DNA from 2 places in the Streptomyces sp. NPDC001492 genome. Region 1 is predicted to be linked to the other one. Evidence: riboswitches for the same ligand, from Rfam matches in the RefSeq annotation. Region 1 holds a riboswitch; the other holds the start of a gene.
What was found. A riboswitch is a leader RNA that binds a small molecule or an ion and turns the genes downstream of it on or off. The one in region 1 is predicted to bind ZMP and ZTP.
Positions count from the first base shown of each region.

Region 1 (9,890 bases):
TGCTCGGCGGCCCCGGCACCGCGCCTGCCGTCGCCGCACCCCGCCCGCTGGTCGTCCAGGCCGACTCCACCCCCGTACCCCTGGACGAACTTGCCGACCGTGCGCAGCGGCAGACCACGGCCGAGGATGCGCCGAAGCTGCGCAAAGGCACGCATGTGCAGTCCTGGAGCCTGGGCATGAGCGACGACAAGCCTCCGGTGACGCTCCCGGAGGAGCGGGTCGTGCGCTGGAAGGCCGACAGCAGCCACACGGAGCTCGTGGTGGCGACCGACCCGCGCCACCCCGGCCGGCCGGTGGTCCGCGACGACGGCGGTGATCCGCACCTGGTTGAGGACGGCCATGTCATCAGCAAGCAGAGCTACCCGCCGAGCTGGAGCGACGCGCCGCCCGAGTCGCCGCCGCCGAACGACACGGCGCGGCTGCGGGCCTATCTCCAGGAAGCCACGTACTCCCACACCAGGCTGACGACTCCCGAACTCCTCGACGCAGTAGCGGTGTTGCTCGACCACTGGACCCTCGGCGCCCGGGAGTCCGCGACGCTGGCCCGGCTCCTCGCGGGCACCGAGGGGCTGCGGCCGGCCGGCCAGGTCACCGACCGGCTCGGGCGGCGCGGCCAGGCGTACGAGTACGAGGGCGCCGGATACCGCCGGATGCTGATCATGCAGCCGTCCACCGGCGCGGTCCTCGGCCTGGAGACCGTCTTCACCAGGGCGGAGCCGCAGTACGGCGTCAAGGCCGGCGACGTCATGGACTACAGCGCCTGGATGCGCTGATCACACCCCGAGCTGCCGGGCGGCGGCATCCACGGTCTGCTCCAGCAGCGTGGCGACCGTCATCGGACCGACACCGCCCGGCACCGGAGTGATCAGCCCGGCCCGCTCCACGGCCGAGTCGAAGTCGACCTCGCCGATGTTGCCCGGGTTGTAGCAGGCGTCGATCACGACCGCGCCGGGCTTGATGTCCTCGCCCCGGATCAGCCGCGGCCGGCCCGCGGCGGCGAGCACGATGTCCGCCTCCCGCACGACCGAGGACAGGTCCCGGGTGCGGGAGTGGCAGTACGTCACCGTCGCGTCACGGGCGAGCAGCAGCATGCCGGCCGGCCTGCCGAGGATGGCGCTGCGGCCCACGACCACGGCCCGCTTCCCCGACGGGTCGACGCCGTACTCGTCGAGCAGCCGCATGATGCCGCCCGGGGTGCACGACACGAAGCCCGGCAGGCCGAAGCTCATCGTCGCGAACGAGGCGAAGGTGACGCCGTCGACGTCCTTCTCGGGCGCGATCGCCTCGAACGCGGCCCGCTCGTCGATGTGCTCACCCATCGGGTGCTGCAGCAGAATGCCGTGCACAGCAGGGTCGCTCGACAGGGAACGCAGGGCGCCGACGAGTTCGGCGGTGGTCGTGGCGGCGGGAAGCTCCACGTGGCGGGAGTCGATGCCGGCCTTGCGGCAGCGGTGGCGCTTCATCCGGACGTAGGTGACCGAGGCGGGGTCCTCGCCGACCAGCACCGTCGCCAGACAGGGCGCCGTTCCGGTCCGTTCGGTGAGGTCGGCCGCCCGCTTGGCCGTGTCCTCGACGATGCGCCGGGCAAGGGAGGTGCCGTCGATGAGCCGGGCCTGGGACATGATCCACTCCTGGGCTGGTGTGACCGTATCGCCCAGGCGCACGGCATCGACTCCGCGTGGCCGCTCCCCGGTGGTGCTCCACCTCAGCGCCAGTCACGGCCCGCCCCCAGACTGGCCGAGCCGCCACGGCGGTCTGAAGCCGCTTTCACCGGTGCAGGACGCGCCGTCTGCGCGCAGCGGGAAGCGGGCGGGACCGCCTCGCTCTCAGTATCGACCGCAGCACGGCCACCGACGCCAGCCGTTGTGCCGTGCCCGTCCGAGGCCGGGCCGGGCGCACTCGTCCCAGCGTCGCACGGGCCGAGAGGGTCCAGGTCAATCGGGAGGTGACCTGGACCCTCGCGGTTCCGCCTCCTACTCGTCCCATGCCTGGATCAGGACCTCTTCGGCGATCTTGCCGTCGCGCAGCGTGATCATCGACTCGGCCAGGACACGCGTTCCGTCCGCGTACTGGCAGGACTGGCTGTAGGCGGCGTGGTCGCCCTGAACGATGCACTGGTCCATGTGGTGCGTCATGTCGCGGCTGTAGATGTCCTCGAACATCGCGCCGATCTCCTGGCGACCGCGCAGGACCTTGGGCTGGCTGGGCTGGGTGTTGCGGTCGACGATGCGTATCTGCGCGTCGTCCGTGTAGAGCGACAGAAGATCCGCCGCCGTGTGTCCTTCGACCCCCTTGCGCAGGGTGTCCGCGCTGAAGCCGGGAGTTGCCGTGGTGCCCATGATGACCTCCTTCGAGGGCTGCGACCCGAGGAGCTGCGGGCCGCGAAGGACCTCTCCTCTGAGGCTCCTCCGCCGCGGCAGCCTCGGCAAGCGCAGCCGGAGCACTGCCCCTGATGGGTGAGCGGCGGGGCGTGGCCGTGACCGCCGCGGGTCCGGTGGCGTTGTGGGAAGCATGATCTCAACACGACGTATCGTCGCCGCCGTTGGTCTCGCCGCAGGAATCACCGCCCTTGCCGCACCTCTTGCCTGTGCGTCCGACGCGACCATCCAGAACAAGGACGCCGGCGAGCTCAACCCGATCTCCACGCTCGACTCGCTCGCCCAGAGCGGTATCCCGGCGGAGCGCCGGGCCGAGGTGCCGCGCCCCTCCGAGCAACTGCGGCACCTCAACCGCCTCAACAACCTCGAGCAGCTGGACCGGGTCGCCCGCATGGGAGCCGCCAGCGGGTTCCCGGGGGCCCTGTAACCCGCCGACGCCGCATCGAACGTCCCCCCACAGCGAAAGGGCCGCCCGGAGACGGGCGGCCCTTTCGCTGTGCCGGTGACCTGGTCACGACCCTGCTGTTGAAGGGTGAAGGAAGTGGAAACCGGGCCGGGGGTGCATCAGGAAGTCGTGGTGCGAGATGTTCCACGCGTAAGCCCCCGCCAGCGAGAACACCACCCGGTCGCCGGCCCTGAGCCCCGGCGCGGGTACCCGCCGGGCCAGGACGTCCTTCGGCGTACACAGCTGCCCGGCCAGCGTGACGCGGTCGCCTCCGGCGGCCGACCGCGGCCACGGGTGCGGCCAGGCGTCCACCTTCAGCACGGAGCAGGGCTGGTCGTGCCCCTTCGTCGCCGGAGTCCGCAGATGGTGGGTGCCGCCGCGGACCACCGCGAACTCCTCGCCGTGGCTGCGCTTCACATCCAGCACCTCGGTGGCGTACCAGCCGCAGTACGCCGTCAGCGCCCGCCCCGGCTCGATGCGCAGGGTCAGCCCGGGGTGCGCCTCGGTCAGACGGGCGAGCCCGCTGCCGTACGCGGACCAGTCGAAGCGGCGCTCCGGATCGTCGTAGTCGACGGTCATGCCGCCGCCGATGTTGACCTCGGCGAGCGGAACACCGAGGCCCCTCGCCCAGGTCACCACGGACTCGGCCACCGCCAGCTGCTCCGCCGCCTCCAGTCCACTGGCCAGGTGTGCGTGAACGCCCCGTAGGTCGAGGTGCGGATACGTCCCGTCGGCGAGCGCCCGGACGACGGCGACGGCCTGCGCCGGATCCAGTCCGAACGGCGTAGGACGGCCCCCCATCGCCAGTGAGCTGCCCGCCAGCGCCCCGTCCGCGACCGGAAGATTGACGCGGACCAGCACCGCCACCCGTCGCCCCGGCGCACACGTCCGCGCCAGCTCGGCCAGCATGCGCAGCTCGTACTCGCTCTCCACATGGAAACGCCCGACGCCGAGCTCCAGCGCGGCCCGCACCTCGTCCGGCGTCTTGCCGGGACCGCCGAAGGCGAGCGGGAGCTCCGGCACCGCCCCCGCGACATGGGTGAGTTCACCGCCCGAGGAGACCTCGTAGCCGTCGACGTACGGGCCGAGCGCGCCGAGGATCTCCGGCTCCGGGTTCGCCTTGGCGGCGTAGTACATCTCGACCCGCGCGGGCAGTGCGGCCCGGACGGCCGCGGCATGGGCACGCAGCGCCGCCAAGTCGTAGATGTACGCGGGCAGTTCGGCGGAGGGCAGGGACAGGACGCGGTCGTGGACCGCGGGTGTCGGGTCCGTCATCGGGTGCTCCCGGTCGTGTCGCGCAGGATGTCCTCGGCGAGCGGGGACGGCAGCCGGACGTAGCCGGCCTCCCGGTCCGCCTTGCGCTCCCAGCGGGTCAGCAGGTTGGCCTTGGCGGGCAGCGGCACCCCGGCGAGCAGGGCGGCGAGCCTCGGCGGGCAGCCGTGACGGTCGGCGTACGCCTGGAGCGTGCCGCGGACCCGGGCCCACAGGGCCGCCTCGGCCTGCGGGTGCAGGTCGGCGAGGGCGGCGAGCAGCTCGGCGATGTGGTTGACGAGCAGGCAGTACACGACCCGGTCCCAGCCGCGCTGCGCGTCGTAGGTCATCGGGCCCGCGACGTCGGACGGCAGCGCGGCCAGCGTCTCGGCATGGTGTTCGGGCACCAGCTTGGTGCCCTCCAGGTCGCGGAAGAGGACCTGGGCGGGCATCCCGTCGGCACCGACGCACAGCAGGACGTTCTGCAGGTGCGGTTCCAGGACCAGGCCGTGGTCGAAGTACGCGGCCAGGACGGGCGGGACGAGCAGATCGAGATACGTCGACCACCAGGCGAGGGTCGTGCGTACGTCCGCTCCGTCGAGGAGGCGGGAGACGTGGGCGGCGCCGGTCGGATACTCGTCGGCGACGGCCGCCGCGAGCAGGGGAACCGTGCCCGGGGCGAGGCGGCGCGGCAGGCCCTCGCGGACGATGACGCCGAAGCCCTCGAACAGCTCGCGGTCGGGGGTGCCGTCCGGGCCGGGGAGGGCCAGCGTGCGGTAGGCCGGCTCGCGCAGCACGGCGCTGCCGGGGAAGCGCTCGGCCAGGTCGGCGAGTGCCGGGGCCAGCACACGGGTCAGGGCGACGGCGCCGGACAGCTCGTAACTGCTGTTCTTGCGCAGGCAGTTGGTGATCCGGACGTTCAGGCTGAACTTGAGGAAGGTCTCCCCGTCGTACAGGGTGCGCACCGAGGCGGTGGCCGCGAAGGGCTGCCCGCCCGGGCCCAGGTCGAGGACGTCGCCGCGGTCGAGGGCGGCGCGCAGGGCCGGGTGGGTCCGGAGCGTCTCGTACTGCCAGGGGTGCGCGGGCAGCAGCCGGTACCCCTCGGGGAGGTCCGTGCGCAGCCCGTCCAGCGGGGCGGTCGCCGACGGGTCCGCGCACTCCTCGGCGATCAGGTGGGCACGGACGGCGAGGTGCCGCAGCGGGAAGGAGGCGCCGGCCTCGGGGGCGTAGGCGGACCAGGCGTGCGGGTCGCCGGTGCGGGCCTTGGGCGTGGGGTGGAAGCGGTGCCCGAACAGCAGGGACTGCTCGGAGGCCAGATAGGCGGAGAGCCGGTCGTCCGGGAGGCATGCGGGTCGCTTCGCGGCGAGCGCGGTGGTGATGGCGTCGTGGCTGGAGGCGATCTGCTCCAGGAACTCCTCGTTGCGCACACCGGTGCGCAGCGACAGCTCGTCGTGCGTGTACTCGGCCAGGCGCCGCCAGTCCACCTCCGACCAGCCGTCGCCGCCCTGTTCGCTCACGGGGCCGGTGAAGCGGTGCGAGCCCAGCAGCGAGGTGCGGCGCAGCGCGACCCGCAGCAGCACTCCACGGCGGGGCAGCCGCAGCAGCAGCCGGCCGTCGGCGACGACCGACTGGTGCTCGGGGCCCGATACCTCGCGCAACAGGCAGTTGAGGAGGGTGTGGGCCACGACGTCGTCGGCGGAGGGGAGCCCGGCGGGCGCGGCGGTACTCCCGGAGAGCGAGGTCGCGGGCCCCCCGGACGGGGTCTGGGGACGGGTCAGCGAGGGCATCAGCGGCTCCTGCGGGTGCGGGGGGTGAGCGGGGGGAGGGCCGTGGCCAGTACGGTGACGGCGGCGGCCGCGCTGCCGATGAGCACGGGTGCGGCCGGGCCGAAGCGGGCGCTGCCCGCCGCCGCGGCCACTCCGGCGGCGACCGCCCCGGCCTTGGAGAAGAACTCCAGCGAGCCGAACATCCCGCCCGGCGCCCTGCCCTTGGCGCAGTCGGCGGCCAGCACCGACAGGCACACCAGGCCGAGCGTGAGACCCGCGCCCAGCAGCAGCCGTACGGCGATCAGCGTGGGCAGGGAGCCTGCGATCCCGTGTCCGGCGAGCCCGAGCGCGATGCAGGCGAAGCCGAGCGCGATCCCGGTGCGGGGGCGGGTGTGGAAGGCGGAGTGCACGGCCAGCGCCGAGACCAGATAGCACAGGTGGGGGAGGGCGAACAGCACGCCGGACAAGGTCGGCGAGGTGCCCGGGAGGCGGTCGTCGACGAGGGCGATCAGATAGGGGAAGGAGATGACGGTGGAGAAGACGAAGGCGAACTCCAAGGCGTACAGGGCCTTGAGTGAGATCACCGGCGGCTCGTGCACGGCAGGCGTCCGAGGGTCGTTCTCCGACTCCTGCGCGGCAGGCTCCGGTTCGGGCAGTGCCGCCAGCAACAGCGCCGCCGCCAGGGGCAGTACGGCGAGCAGGGCGTACTGGCGGTGCGGTGACAGCCGGCCCGACAGCGAGCCGACCACGATCGGGGCCACGACCAGGGCGGCCCGCGCGCTGCCCTGCATCAAGGTGAGCGCCTTGGACAGGGCCGGCCCCTCCAGGGCGGCCCCCAGGTAGCCGTTGGAGGCGGCGAACGTGCCGCCCAGGATGCCCTGGAGCACCAGCGCCACGGTGAACGTGGCCAGGGAGTCGGCCCAGCCCGCGAGCAGGAAGGCCACGGCCAGCCCCAACTGGGCGCGCAGCAGCAGTCGTTTCCGGCCGTAGCGGTCGGCGAGCCGCCCCCACAGCGGGGCGCCCAGCGCACCGAACACGGTCGGCACGACGTACAGCACCCCCGCCCAGCGGGCATGGCGGTCACCCAGCTCCGGGAGGATCTCAGTGAGATACGGCGGCAGCCCGAGCGCCGCGAAGGACGCCACGAAGTAGCAGCCCGCGACCGCGTGCACATGCCCGCGGGTGAACGCCGTACCCGGCATCCGCAGCGTGTCGGCGCTCATGCGCAACCACCGTCGGGCAGCAGGTAGTTGGGGCCGCTCGTGTAGTGCTTGTTGACGTCCGCGGCGCCCGAGCGCTCCTTGCTGAGCAGCGTGCCGGCCGTGACCATGGCCTTGACCGGCAACCGCGGCGCCTCGAGGACGTGCGCCCGCAGGACCGCGCCCGCCTCACCGCCGAGCCGGTCGACGGCCTCCGCGAGCCGTGCGCGGACAATCCTCAGCAGTGCGTCCCGCTGTCCGGCGAGCCCGAACGCGTAGGCCCCCGCGCACAGATGAACGGTGATGGTGGCGAACACGTCGGCGACCGGCCCGTCCCCGGCGGTGAAGGTCCGCGGGTCGTCGAAACCCCACGGCCCGGGCAGCACGGCCGCAAGTCGCGAGGTGTTGACGCGGGGCCCGTCGTTGTCCTTGAACAGCAACCGCGGACCGCCCGGCGCCAGCACCAGCGAGACGTTCTGCTGGTGCGACTCCAGCGCGATGCCGTAGCCGAACAGGGTGGTCTGCCAGTCGAACAGCAGCGACAGACAGGCGTCGAACAGGGCCAGTGGATCGCCGCCGTAGAAGCGGTCGGCCAGGTGGTCGAGGACCAGTCGCCCGCCGGGCGCCTCGGCGAGCAGCGCGGCCAGCGGAACCACGACGGAGTCCTCGGGGGTGGCTGGCAGGCGGCGGCACAGAACCGCGAGGAGTTCGTGGCCCGCATGCGCGTACGTGGTCTCGTCGGCGTGCAGGATCGTGTCCCGGAAACGGGGTTCGCGCGCGGCCACCGCCTCCACCAGGCGCTGCCCCGCCGCGCCGTCGACGAGCGTGCCGGGCTTGATGGAGCGCTTGTTGCGCAGACCCAAGGTGGCCGTGACCAGGGGTAGTTTGAGGTGCAGGGAGGGATCCGCGGCTACCGCGACCGTGCGCATCGAGAGTGTCGGCACGACTTCGAGGTGGGCCTGCTCGGCGAGCAGCGCACGGCCGGCGAGGCCGGTGGTCCGCAGCGCCTCGTCGAGCGGCGCGCCCACGGTCAACGGGTGGACGGGCAGCGCCACATGGGTCTGTTCCACCTCGGGCAGACCGAGCCGCGCAGGCGAGGGCCACAGTTCGGGAAGGGGGCCGGTCAGGGTCACCGTCTCACGCGGCACGGCGAGCCAGCGCAGGGCGAAACGGGGATGGAACTCCGGTGCGTATGCCCGCAGTTGCTCCTCGGTCAGGCCTGCGCGGCCGCGCGCGGTCGGGTAGACGGGATGGTCGAGGCGGGCCGCCAGCGTGTCGTAGGCCGGACCCGTCCACCGGGCCGGATCGTCCCCGTACCGGTCGGTGAGCCGCCGGTCGGTCTCGTCCCGGGTCCGCGTGTGCAGCCGCATCGTGTCCAGCGTCTGACGGCACTCCTCGGCGAACGCGTCGAAGCCGTCGCGGTCCACGGGCTTGGCGAGCTCACGCAGCGCGCCGAGCACCCCTTCGTACGAGGTCAGCTCGGAGCCGTCCGACTCGTACGCGAGCAGGGGCAGCCGGGCGCGGTGCTCGCACTGGTAGCCGTCCTCGGTGACGGGCAGCAGCAGGGCGTCCTCGCTGGTGGGCAACCGCAGCCAGGCGCCGTCGGGTCGGTGCACGAGTGTGCTGCGGCTGCGCAGCCCGACCACGTCCTCCCGCAGCAGGGCGCTGAGCACGCGGGTGAGCAGCTCCGCCTCGCAGGTGTCCGTCACGGTCGGCGCGGTCACGGCCGGATCTCCCAGCGCTGCGCGGCCAGGAAGTCGGCCGACACGCGGTCCACCGTCGCCTGGTCGGTGCCGACGGTCCGCAGGACACCGAGGTAGTCGCGGTTGGTGCGGTACAGCTCGTGCCGCTCGCCCACCGGTCGCAGCGGACGGTACGTCAGATGCACGCCGTCGACGGTCAGTTCCTGGCGTGCGGGGGCTTCGGTCAGGGTTCCGGCGCGGTCGGCGCACGGGTAGTCCAGGCGCGCGGCGCCGTCGCGGCGGGTTCCGAGGTCGGCGGGGAGACGCTCGCCCAGATGGGCGCGGAGGATCAGCTCGAAGAGCGGTATCTCCAGCAGCCGGGCCAGCAGCAGATCGCACTGGTCGCCGATGGCACGGTAGTTGACCTCGATGATCCTGGCCCGGCCCGCGTGCACCACGAACTCCGTGTGGCAGGCTCCGAAACCGACGCCCAGCGCGTCCAGTTGGGCGAGAACCTGCGCGACGACCGCCTCCGGGTGGGCGGGGACGAAGGTGAGGCGCTCCTCGATGAAGTACGGCGGGGGCGACAGCTCGGTGTGGAAGCCGCCCAGCACATGGCGGACGTGACCGTCGCCGAGCGTCTCCAGGGTGTACAGCTCGCCGGGGAGGTACTCCTCGACGAGCAGGACGGCTCCGGGGCGGCGCTGAAGGATGTCCTTGGCGTGTGTGGTCAGTTGCTCGGCGTCGTCGACCAGGACGACGTCCTCGCTGGCCACGCCCTCGCGGGGCTTGAGGACGCAGGGGTACGGCGCGTCGTCCGGCGCGACCGGCTCGGTGAGCTCGGCCGACCAGACCGTGTCCAGGCCGGCGGCGGCGAGCCGGCGCCGCATCTCCGCCTTGTCCTTGGTGGCGAGCGCGGCCCGCCAGTCCTTGGCGGGCAGGCCGAAGTAGGCGGCGGCGAGGGCGGCCTGGGTCTGGAGGTGGTCGCTGTTGGTGAAGACGGCGTCGGGGCGGTGGTGCGTCGAGATGCGGGTGATGACGGCCCGGTGGTCGCGGACGTCGCACTCCAGGACCTCGGTGTCCGGGTGGGCGCGGCGGTGGGCCTCGGGCTGGTCGGTGAGGACGGTGACGTCCAGGCCCAGCCGGGCGGCGGCGGGCAGGAAGCCCTC
Region 1 is NZ_JBSFHW010000039.1:95,789-105,678, reverse strand. It holds gene ACWC1K_RS37550 (CU044_5270 family protein) at 1-773, shown strand, start outside; gene ACWC1K_RS37545 (bifunctional 5,10-methylenetetrahydrofolate dehydrogenase/5,10-methenyltetrahydrofolate cyclohydrolase) at 774-1,622, opposite strand; ZMP/ZTP riboswitch at 1,646-1,729, opposite strand; gene ACWC1K_RS37540 (nuclear transport factor 2 family protein) at 1,974-2,339, opposite strand; gene ACWC1K_RS37535 (hypothetical protein) at 2,512-2,805, shown strand; gene ACWC1K_RS37530 (type III PLP-dependent enzyme) at 2,890-4,098, opposite strand; gene ACWC1K_RS37525 (IucA/IucC family protein) at 4,095-5,861, opposite strand; gene ACWC1K_RS37520 (MFS transporter) at 5,861-7,063, opposite strand; gene ACWC1K_RS37515 (IucA/IucC family protein) at 7,060-8,763, opposite strand; gene ACWC1K_RS37510 (ATP-grasp domain-containing protein) at 8,760-9,890, opposite strand, start outside.

Region 2 (9,890 bases), on a different contig from region 1:
CGGCCAGGAGGACGCCCTGCGCCGGATCGTGCGGCGCATCGCCGAACAGCGATGGCCGTCCTTCCCGGCCGTCCTCCAGCGCTTCGGGGAGGCCGCCCCGGGGTGGCTCTCGTTCCCCGTGCCCGGCTGGACGCTCGCCGTGGGCCTCCCCGCGGGCCTGCCCGGGCTCGGCGCCTTCCTCGACGAACTCGACGAGGAGGTCGCCACGGCCGGCGGCCGCGTCCACCTCGCCAAGGACTCCCGGCTGCGCCCCGAACTCCTCGCCGCGATGTACCCACGCCTCGACGACTTCCGGACCCTGCGCAAGGAACTCGACCCGCGCGGCGTGTTCACGTCCGACCTCGCCCGCCGTCTCGCCCTGTGACGAAGCGCCGCGTCGTCCAGGGTCCCGGGGGCCGCCCCCGGGAGATGCAGCACGTCCGACCTCTCCCGCCGCCTCGCCCTGTGACGATGCGCCGCATCGACCGGGCCCCGGGAGATGCAGCACGTCCGATCCATTCCGCCGTCTCGCCCTCTAGGAGCTGCTGTCGTGAAGGACGCCTTCGGCCTCCCCCAGTCCCTGCTCGTCCTCGGCGGTACGTCCGAGATCGCGCTCGCCACGGCCCGCCGTCTCATCGCGCGCCGCACCCGCACGGTGTGGCTCGCGGGACGCCCTTCGCCCGCCCTGGAGCGGGCCGCGGAGCAACTGCGCGGCCACGGTGCCGATGTGCACACCGTCGCCTTCGACGCGCTCGACCCCGAGTCCCACGAGACCGCCCTCGGCAAGGTCTTCGCGGAGAGCGACGTCGACATGGTGCTGCTCGCCTTCGGGATCCTCGGCGACCAGGCGCGCGACGAACGCGAACCGGCCTGGGCGGTGCGCGTCGCACAGACCAACTACACGGGAGCGGTGTCGGCGGCCCTGGTCGGCGCACGCGCGCTGCAGACCCAGGGCCACGGCTCCCTGGTGGTGCTCTCCTCGGTGGCCGGCGAGCGGGCCCGCCGCAGCGACTTCATCTACGGCTCCAGCAAGGCCGGCCTGGACGTCTTCACGCAGGGCCTGGGCGACGCGCTGTACGGCACGGGCGTGCACGTGATGGTCGTACGCCCCGGGTTCGTACGGACGAAGAAGACCGCCGGCCTCGCTGAGACACCACTGGCTGAGACACCGCTCGCGACGACCCCGGAGGCGGTCGCGACGGCCGTCGAACTGGGGCTGCGGCGGCGCTCGGAGACGGTGTGGGTGCCCGGCACGCTGCGTGTGGTGATGTCGGCGCTGCGTCACGTGCCGCGCGGGCTGTTCCGCCGACTGCCCCTGTAGCGCTTACCGGGTCGGCAGTGAGCCGCGCTCCACGTGCCCGGCCTGCGGCGGCACCACCAGGCCGCCGAAGGTGTACTCCCGCAGCTTGCGCCACACGCCGTCCGCGCCCTGCTCGTAGAGGGCGAAGCCGGTGCACGGCCAGTCGGCCTCGTAGTCGGCGAGTTCCTCGAAGGCGCGGTCCATCGCCTCGTCGTCGATGCCGTGCGCCACCGTGACATGCGGGTGGTACGGGAACTGCAGTTCGCGCGGAACGGGACCGGAGGGGTCGCGGAGCTGCTTCTGCAGCTGGGTGCAGGCCTCGGCGCCCTCGGCGATCCGCACGTAGACGACGGGTGACAGGGGCCGGAAGGTGCCGGTGCCGGACAGCCGCATCGGGAACGGCCGGCCGCTCGCGGCGACCTCCGCCAGGTGCGCCTCGACGGCCGGCAGATCGCCGGCGTCGACCTCGGTCGGCGGCAGCAGGGTGACATGCGTGGGGATGCCGTGAGCAGCGGCGTCGCCGAAGCCCACGCGCAGCTGTTGGAGCAGGCTGCCGTAAGGCTCCGGGACCGCGATCGACACGCCGATCGTTACGGTCCCCACGTCGTCTCCTGTCGTCGTGACGGATTTGTTCTCAGCCGTCGGCTATCGACTGTACGGCCACGGCTGGGTCGCGGGCAGGCGCAACCGGAGTGATGTGCAGCGCTCTGCCCAGTGGTACGTCTGTGCGATGGCGCGCGGTCAGTGCTTGGCGGGCAGGAAGCCGACCTTTTCGTACGCCTGCGAGAGGGTCTCCGCGGCGACCGCACGGGCCTTCTCGGCACCCTTGGCCAGGATCGAGTCCAGCGTCTCCGAGTCGTCCAGGTACTGCTGGGTGCGCTCCTTGAAGGGCGTCACGAACTCGACCATGACCTCGGCGAGGTCCGTCTTGAGCGCGCCGTACATCTTGCCCTCGTACTCCTGCTCCAGCTCGGCGATCGTCTTGCCGGTGAGGGTGGAGTAGATGGTGAGCAGGTTGCTGACGCCGGGCTTGTTCTCGGCGTCGTAGCGGATGACGGTGTCGGTGTCGGTGACGGCGCTCTTGACCTTCTTGGCGGTGGCCTTGGGGTCGTCGAGGAGGTTGATGAGGCCCTTCGGCGTGGAGGCCGACTTGCTCATCTTGATCGACGGGTCCTGGAGGTCGTAGATCTTCGCCGTCTCCTTGAGGATGTACGGCTTCGGGATGGTGAAGGTCTCGCCGAAGCGGCCGTTGAAGCGCGTCGCGAGGTCGCGGGTCAGCTCGACGTGCTGGCGCTGGTCCTCGCCGACCGGGACCTCGTTGGCCTGGTAGAGCAGGATGTCGGCGACCTGCAGGATCGGGTACGTGAAGAGGCCCACGGAGGCGCGGTCGGCGCCCTGCCTGGCGGACTTGTCCTTGAACTGGGTCATGCGGGAGGCCTCGCCGAAACCCGTGAGGCAGTTCATGACCCAGGCCAGCTGGGCGTGCTCGGGGACATGGCTCTGGACGAAGAGCGTGCAGCGCTCGGGGTCGAGTCCGGCGGCGAGCAGCTGGGCGGCGGCGAGCCGGGTGTTGGCGCGCAGCTCGGCCGGGTCCTGCGGAACCGTGATCGCGTGCAGGTCGACGACCATGTAGAACGCGTCGTGGGACTCCTGCAGGGCCACCCACTGGCGGACGGCGCCGAGGTAGTTGCCGAGGTGGAACGAGCCTGCGGTGGGCTGGATTCCAGAAAGCACACGGGGACGATCAGAGGCCATGTTCACCATTCTCTCAGGTCTGTCGACCCGATCCGGAACCGGTCGGAAACAGGTGGGAACCGATCGGTCTGCCGCGGTGCAACAAGGGAGTGAGAGCGCGGGAGGGCGCCGCCTTCAAGCCGTGGCCGCTGTCGACCGTCGCCAATGAGACGAGGAACACAGTGCGGTCGGGGCCGGCGGGGCGCTGCTGATACGCCGCGCGGCGGCCCGGCAGGGTGCCGGACCGCCGCGGGAGGAGCCACGACAGGAGCTCATCGATCTCTGAGGGCGCTGGTCAGCCCAGGTCGATCTCCGGGTACAGCGGGAAGCCGGCCACGAGGTCGGTGGCGCGGCGCGAGATCTCGTCCGCGATCTTCGGGTCGAGGACGTGCTGCGCCTTGGACGGGGCGCCCGACTTGGTGGTGCCCGGCTCGGCGGTCGTGAGGACGCGGTCGATGAGGCCCGCGACCTCGTCCATCTCGGCGGTGCCGAGGCCACGCGTGGTCAGGGCGGGGGTGCCGATGCGGATGCCGGAGGTGTACCAGGCGCCGTTGGGGTCGGCGGGGATGGCGTTGCGGTTGGTGACGATGCCCGAGTCGAGCAGGGCCGCCTCGGCCTGACGGCCGGTGAGGCCGTAGGAGGTGGCCACGTCGATGAGGTTGAGGTGGTTGTCGGTGCCGCCGGTGACGAGAGTGGCGCCGCGCCGCATCAGGCCCTCCGCCAGTGCGCGGGAGTTGTCGACGATGCGCTGGGCATAGTCCTGGAAGGAGGGCCGGCGCGCCTCGGCGAGGGCGACGGCCTTGGCGGCCATGACGTGCGGGAGCGGGCCGCCGAGGACCATCGGGCAGCCGCGGTCGACCTGGTCCTTGAGGGAGTCGTCGCACAGGACCATGCCGCCGCGCGGGCCGCGCAGCGACTTGTGGGTGGTGGTGGTGACGATCTGGGCGTGCGGAACCGGGTCGAAGTCACCGGTCAGCACCTTGCCCGCGACCAGACCGGCGAAGTGCGCCATGTCCACCATCAGGGTCGCGCCGACCTCGTCGGCGATCTCCCGCATGATGCGGAAGTTCACCAGCCGCGGGTAGGCGGAGTAGCCGGCGACGATGATCAGGGGCTTGAACTCGCGGGCGGAGACGCGCAGGGCCTCGTAGTCGATGAGGCCGGTGGCGGGGTCCGTGCCGTAGGAGCGCTGGTCGAACATCTTGCCGGAGATGTTCGGGCGGAAGCCGTGGGTGAGGTGGCCGCCGGCGTCCAGGGACATGCCGAGCATGCGCTGGTTGCCGAAGGCCTGGCGCAGTTCGGCCCAGTCGGCGTCGGTGAGGTCGTTGACCTGGCGGGCGCCGGTCTTCTCCAGGAACGGGGCCTCGACGCGGTCGGCGAGGACGGACCAGAAGGCGACGAGGTTGGCGTCGATGCCGGAGTGCGGCTGGACGTAGGCGTGGCGGGCGCCGAAGAGCTCCTTGGCGTGCTCGGCGGCGAGGGACTCGACGGTGTCGACGTTGCGGCAGCCGGCGTAGAAGCGGCGGCCGATGGTGCCCTCGGCGTACTTGTCGCTGAACCAGTTGCCCATCGCGAGGAGAGTGGCCGGGGAGGCGTAGTTCTCGGAGGCGATCAGCTTGAGCATCTCGCGCTGGTCGGCGACCTCCTGCCCGATGGCGTCCGCGACGCGCGGCTCGACCGCGCGGATCACGTCGAGGGCGGCGCGGAAGGCGGTGGACTCGGTGGAGAGGGGCTGCTGCTCTGACATGTCGTCGGCCTCCGGGTGGCGTGGCTTGAAGCGTTCACGGTTCACGGCTGGCCCAGGCGCACGGCACTCACTCACTCAGGCCGCTCCCCGATGGTCGGTCCCATCCCAGCGCGCCAGTCACGGCCCGCTGGTCAGCCTACCGGGCGCGCCGGAACGCGGAGGTCCCGCGTCCACCATGCGGGCGAGGATAAGAAGGGGGCACCCGCACAGCATCTGGCACCTTCGGGAGATTCCGTGACCGCTACGGAGACACTCATCGCCGCCGCCGAGGCGCACAGCGCGCACAACTACCACCCCCTGCCCGTGGTCATCGCCTCCGCGGACGGGGCGTGGATGACGGATGTGGAGGGGAGGCGGTATCTGGACCTGCTGGCCGGTTACTCGGCGCTGAACTTCGGGCATCGCAACCGCCGGCTGGTGGAGGCGGCGAAGGCGCAGCTGGAGAGGGTGACGCTGACGTCGCGGGCGTTCCATCACGACCGGTTCGCGGCGTTCTGCTCCGAGCTCGCCGAGCTGTGCGGGATGGAGCTGGTGCTGCCGATGAACACCGGCGCGGAAGCGGTGGAGACGGCGGTGAAGACGGCCCGGAAGTGGGGCTACCGGGTCAAGGGCGTGCCCGCGGAGATGGCGAAGATCGTGGTCGCGGGCAACAACTTCCACGGCCGTACGACGACCCTCGTCAGCTTCTCCACCGACCCGGAGGCACGGGCGGACTTCGGTCCGTACACGCCGGGCTTCGAGATCGTGCCGTACGGGGACCTGACGGCGATGCGGTCGGCGGTCACGGAGAACACGGTGGCCGTGCTGCTGGAGCCGATCCAGGGCGAGGCGGGGGTGCTGGTGCCGCCGGCCGGTTATCTGCCCGCGGTGCGGGAGCTGACGCGCGAACGGAACGTGCTGTTCGTGGCGGACGAGATCCAGTCGGGGCTTGGCCGGACCGGAAAGACCTTCGCGTGCGAGCACGAGGGCGTGGTGCCCGATGTGTATGTGCTCGGCAAGGCGCTGGGGGGCGGGATCGTGCCGGTGTCGGCGGTGGTGTCGTCGGCCGATGTGCTCGGAGTGTTCCGGCCCGGTGAGCACGGTTCGACGTTCGGCGGGAATCCGCTGGCGTGTGCGGTGGCGCTGGAGGTGATCGCGATGCTGCGGACGGGCGAGTTCCAGGCGCGGTCCGCGGAGCTGGGCAGTCATCTGCACCGGGAACTGCGGGCGTTGACCGGCACGGGACGGGTGAAGGCGGTGCGCGGGCGGGGGCTGTGGGCGGGCGTCGACATCGCGCCGCCCTACGGCACGGGCAGGGAGGTGTCCGAGAAGCTGATGGAGCGGGGGGTGCTGGTGAAGGACACGCACGGGCCGACGGTGCGGATCGCGCCGCCGTTGGTGATCGGGAAGGAGGACCTGGACTGGGGGCTCGCGCAGTTGCGGGCGGTGCTCGGGATCTGAGCCGCGCGGCGGGGCGCCGGCGTGCTCCCGTGCGGCTTCGGCTTCGGCTTCCGGGACCTTCGGCCCTCGACGCTGGGCCGCGGAGGCCGGGAAAATCGGGCGGTACGGGCGTACAGGACACGCGGCGAGAGGTCCGTCATGGGCGGAAACGGGTCGGCTGCCGTGCCGGCGGGTGCGGGGCGGGAGCTCCTCTTTCGGGGTCGTGATGTCGAGGAGTTGCACGCGCTGGTGAGCGAGCGGTTCGCGCCCCACCGGCTGACGGTGCTGGACGAACATCCGGTCGACGGGCGGTTCCGGTGCGTGCACGAAGGGGCCGTGGCGCTGTACGAGTTGGGGTACGGCGCGGAGGTCGATGTCACGCCGGGCGAGTTGCCGGAGTTCTACAACATCCATGTGCCGCTCGCCGGGGACGGTGTCGTCACCGCGGACGGGGTCGCCCTGGCGTCCGTGCTCAGCATCGTCAATCCGGGGCAGCGGCTGTCGATGCGGTGGAGCGGGGAGACGCTGAACCGGGTGCTGATCCTGCCCCGGCAGACCGTCGACCGGGCGCTCGCCGTGCGCCTCGGTGAACTGCCCTCCGCTCCCCTGCACTTCGCGCCGGTGCTGGATTCGCGGGTGGGGGCGGTCCGGGCGTGGTTGCGGGTGGTGCAGGCGTTCGCCGAGTTCGCCGACTCGGAGCTGGCGGCGCGATCGCCGCTGGCGGTGGGGCACTTCGAGCAGTTGCTGGTCGACGGCCTGCTGGACGCGCAGCCGCACCTGCTCAGCGACGCGGTGGCGGGGCGCGGACCGGCGGTGCTGCCCCGTGCGGTGCGACGGGCCGCGGAGTTCTGCGCCGAGCACGCCCACGAGCCCATCTCGGTGGCCGACATGGCGGTGGCGGCGCGGGTGAGTCTGCGAAGCCTGCGGGAGGGGTTCCGGGCCCATCTGGCCACGACTCCACTGGCGTACCTGCGGCGCGTACGACTGGATCTGGCCCGGCGCGATCTGCTCGCGATCGCCGACGGACAGGCGCCGGGGACGGTCACCGAGGTGGCGTTGCGCTGGGGGTTCGCGCATCTGGGGCGGTTCACCGGGCACTACCGGCAGACGTACGGGGAGACGCCGTCACAGACGTTGCGGGGGACCCGCGCTGTCGGTGAGTCCGGCGCTATCCACAAAGCGGTGAGGTTTCCGCCGTAACCGGATAGCCGGTCGAGGGGCGTCGGGGCGATGGTGGAAACCTGCCGCCCGGGTCGTGGACGGTGGTTCGGGGGAGCCGAGCCGGGCGGCAGCAGAGGCAGGGACAACGGCCCTCGCACAGGGACCTTGCGCAGGTCTGCAAAGCCAGAGATCGGTGAGAGCGGACGCCGGGGCATCGCCGCTCCCTGTGCGTCTCCCCTACAGTCACTTTGTGATCTTTGGGATGGTGTGCGCGCTGGGCGCGGCGGTCTGCTTCGGTACCGCGACGGTTTTGCAGGCGGTTGCCGCGCGGTCGGCCGCCACGGGTGGGGGCGGGGAGGCGGCGCTGCTGCTGCGGGCCCTGCGGCAGTGGCGGTATCTGGCCGGGCTGGCGCTGGACGGGCTGGGGTTCCTGTTCCAGATCGCCGCCCTGCGGTCGATCCCGATCTACGCGGTCGCCGCGGCGCTCGCGTCCAGCCTGGCGGTGACCGGGGTGGTCGCGGCGCGACTGCTGCAGGTGCGGCTGAGCGGGACGGAGTGGGGTGCGGTCGGGGTGGTGTGCGCCGGGCTCGCCATGCTGGGGCTCGCGTCCGGGGCCGAGGGGGACCGTCAGGGGTCGACGGCGCTGAAGTACGCGATGCTCGCGATCGCCGTCGTGGTGCTGCTGCTCGGACTGTTCGGGGGCCGGTGGTCCGGGCGCGGGCGGGCGCTGGTGCTCGGCCTTGGGGCCGGGTTCGGGTTCGGGGTGGTCGAGGTGTCGGTGCGGCTGATCGACTCGCTCGCGCCGTCGGAACTGCTGACCAACCCGGCGACCTACGCCCTCGTCATCGGCGGGGGCGCCGCCTTCCTGCTGCTGACGTCCGCGTTGCAGCGCGGCTCGGTGACCACCGCCACCGCCGGGTTGGTGATCGGCGAGACGATCGGGCCGGCGGCGGTGGGCGTGGTGTGGCTCGGGGACCGCACACGTGAGGGGCTCGCCTGGCTCGCGGTCCTGGGGTTCCTGGTCGCCGTCGCGGGCGCGCTGGCGCTGGCACGCTTCGGGGAGGCGCCGACGACGGACGCCACGACCACGGAAGCGGCGGCGTGAGCGAATCCTCCTCCGGCTGCTGATCCGTTGGTAGATCCGGCTGCTGATCCGCCGGTAAACCGGCGGGCCCGGTGTTCCGGCGGGCCCGCCGACCGCCACGGAGCCGTCTTCGTCACCCTGGACCGGCCGCTGAACGTCAGCCCGTCGCTCGCCGGCGACCTCAGCCACACGGTTGTGGCCGAGGTCGTCGAGGAGCCGTCGGGCCGGCCGATCAGGACAGCCACGCCTTCCATGTCGGCGTGTGGCCGTCCACCCACTTCTTCGCCGCCTGCTCCGGGGTCAGCTTCTGGTCGGCGATCATCAGGGAGACCTCGTTCTGGTCCTCGGTCGTCCACTTGAACTTCTTCAGGAAGGCCGCCGCCTTGCCGCCCCGCTTCGCGAAGTCCGCGTTGAGGTACTTCTGGAGCGGGGTGTGCGGGTAGGCGCAGGCGACCTTCGCCGGGTCCGTGTCGCAACCCTCCTTGTACGGCGGCAGCTTCACCTCGGTCATCGGGACCTTCTTGAACAGCCACTGCGGCGCGTACCAGTACGTCAGGAAGGGCTTCTTCTCCTTGGCGAACTGTTTCATCTGGGTGATCTGCGCGGCCTCGGAGCCCGCGAACACCACCTGGTAGTCCAGCTTCAGGTTCTTCACCAGCGCCTTGTCGTTGGTGACGTAGGACGGTGAGCCGTCCATCAGCTGGCCCTTGCCGCCGCTCTCCGCGGTGCGGAACAGCGACGAGTACTTGTTGAGGTTCTTCCAGTTGGTGATGTCGGGATGCTGCTTGGCCAGGTACGTCGGCACATACCAGCCGATGTGTCCGGTCACCCCGAGCCCGCCGCCGCGCGCGATGGTCTTCTTGTCGTCGACGTAGCGCTTCTCCTGGTCGGGGTGGCCCCAGTCCTCCAGGATGGCGTCGACACGGCCCTGGCTGAGCGCGTCCCAGGCGGGGACCTCGTCCACCTGGACGGTGTCGACCCGGTAGCCCAGCTTGTGCTCCAGCAGGTACTGGGCGACGGCCACGTTGGACTGCGCACCCACCCAGGACTGGACCGACAGGGTCACGGACTTGGCGCCCTGGGCGTTGGCGAACGGGGAGGCCTGCTTGGTCATGTCGGCCGCGCCGCAGCCGGTGAGCAGCACCAGGGAGCCCACCACGGCGGCCGTACCCGGAGTCGTCCTCATGCTCGTACGAAGTCGCATGTCACGCTCCCTTCTTCGTGCGGCGTTCGGTCGGCTGGGTCACCCGGTCGAGCATCAGGCCGAGGCAGACGATCGCGGCGCCCGCCACCAGGCCGGTCGCCAGGTCGCCCTGTGCCAGGCCGAAGACGGTGTCGTAGCCGAGCGCGCCACCGCCGACCAGGCCGCCGATGACGACGACGGCGAGGACGAGGACCACGCCCTGGTTGACGGCGAGCAGCAACGCCCTTCGGGCGAGCGGGAGTTGCACCTGGCGCAGCTGCTG
Region 2 is NZ_JBSFHW010000006.1:293,844-303,733, reverse strand. It holds gene ACWC1K_RS10900 (FAD-binding protein) at 1-364, shown strand, start outside; gene ACWC1K_RS10895 (decaprenylphospho-beta-D-erythro-pentofuranosid-2-ulose 2-reductase) at 530-1,300, shown strand; gene ACWC1K_RS10890 (2'-5' RNA ligase family protein) at 1,304-1,882, opposite strand; gene trpS (tryptophan--tRNA ligase) at 2,021-3,034, opposite strand; partial or broken gene ACWC1K_RS10880 (siderophore-interacting protein) at 3,127-3,219, shown strand; gene ACWC1K_RS10875 (glycine hydroxymethyltransferase) at 3,309-4,760, opposite strand; ZMP/ZTP riboswitch at 4,804-4,891, opposite strand; gene rocD (ornithine--oxo-acid transaminase) at 4,995-6,200, shown strand; gene ACWC1K_RS10865 (AraC family transcriptional regulator) at 6,429-7,379, shown strand; gene ACWC1K_RS10860 (hypothetical protein) at 7,603-8,445, shown strand; gene ACWC1K_RS10855 (ABC transporter substrate-binding protein) at 8,657-9,628, opposite strand; gene ACWC1K_RS10850 (ABC transporter permease) at 9,630-9,890, opposite strand, start outside.
Region 2: it holds a riboswitch for ZMP and ZTP, as region 1 does, so the genes downstream of both, ACWC1K_RS10875 (glycine hydroxymethyltransferase) here and ACWC1K_RS37545 (bifunctional 5,10-methylenetetrahydrofolate dehydrogenase/5,10-methenyltetrahydrofolate cyclohydrolase) in region 1, are expected to answer to the same signal.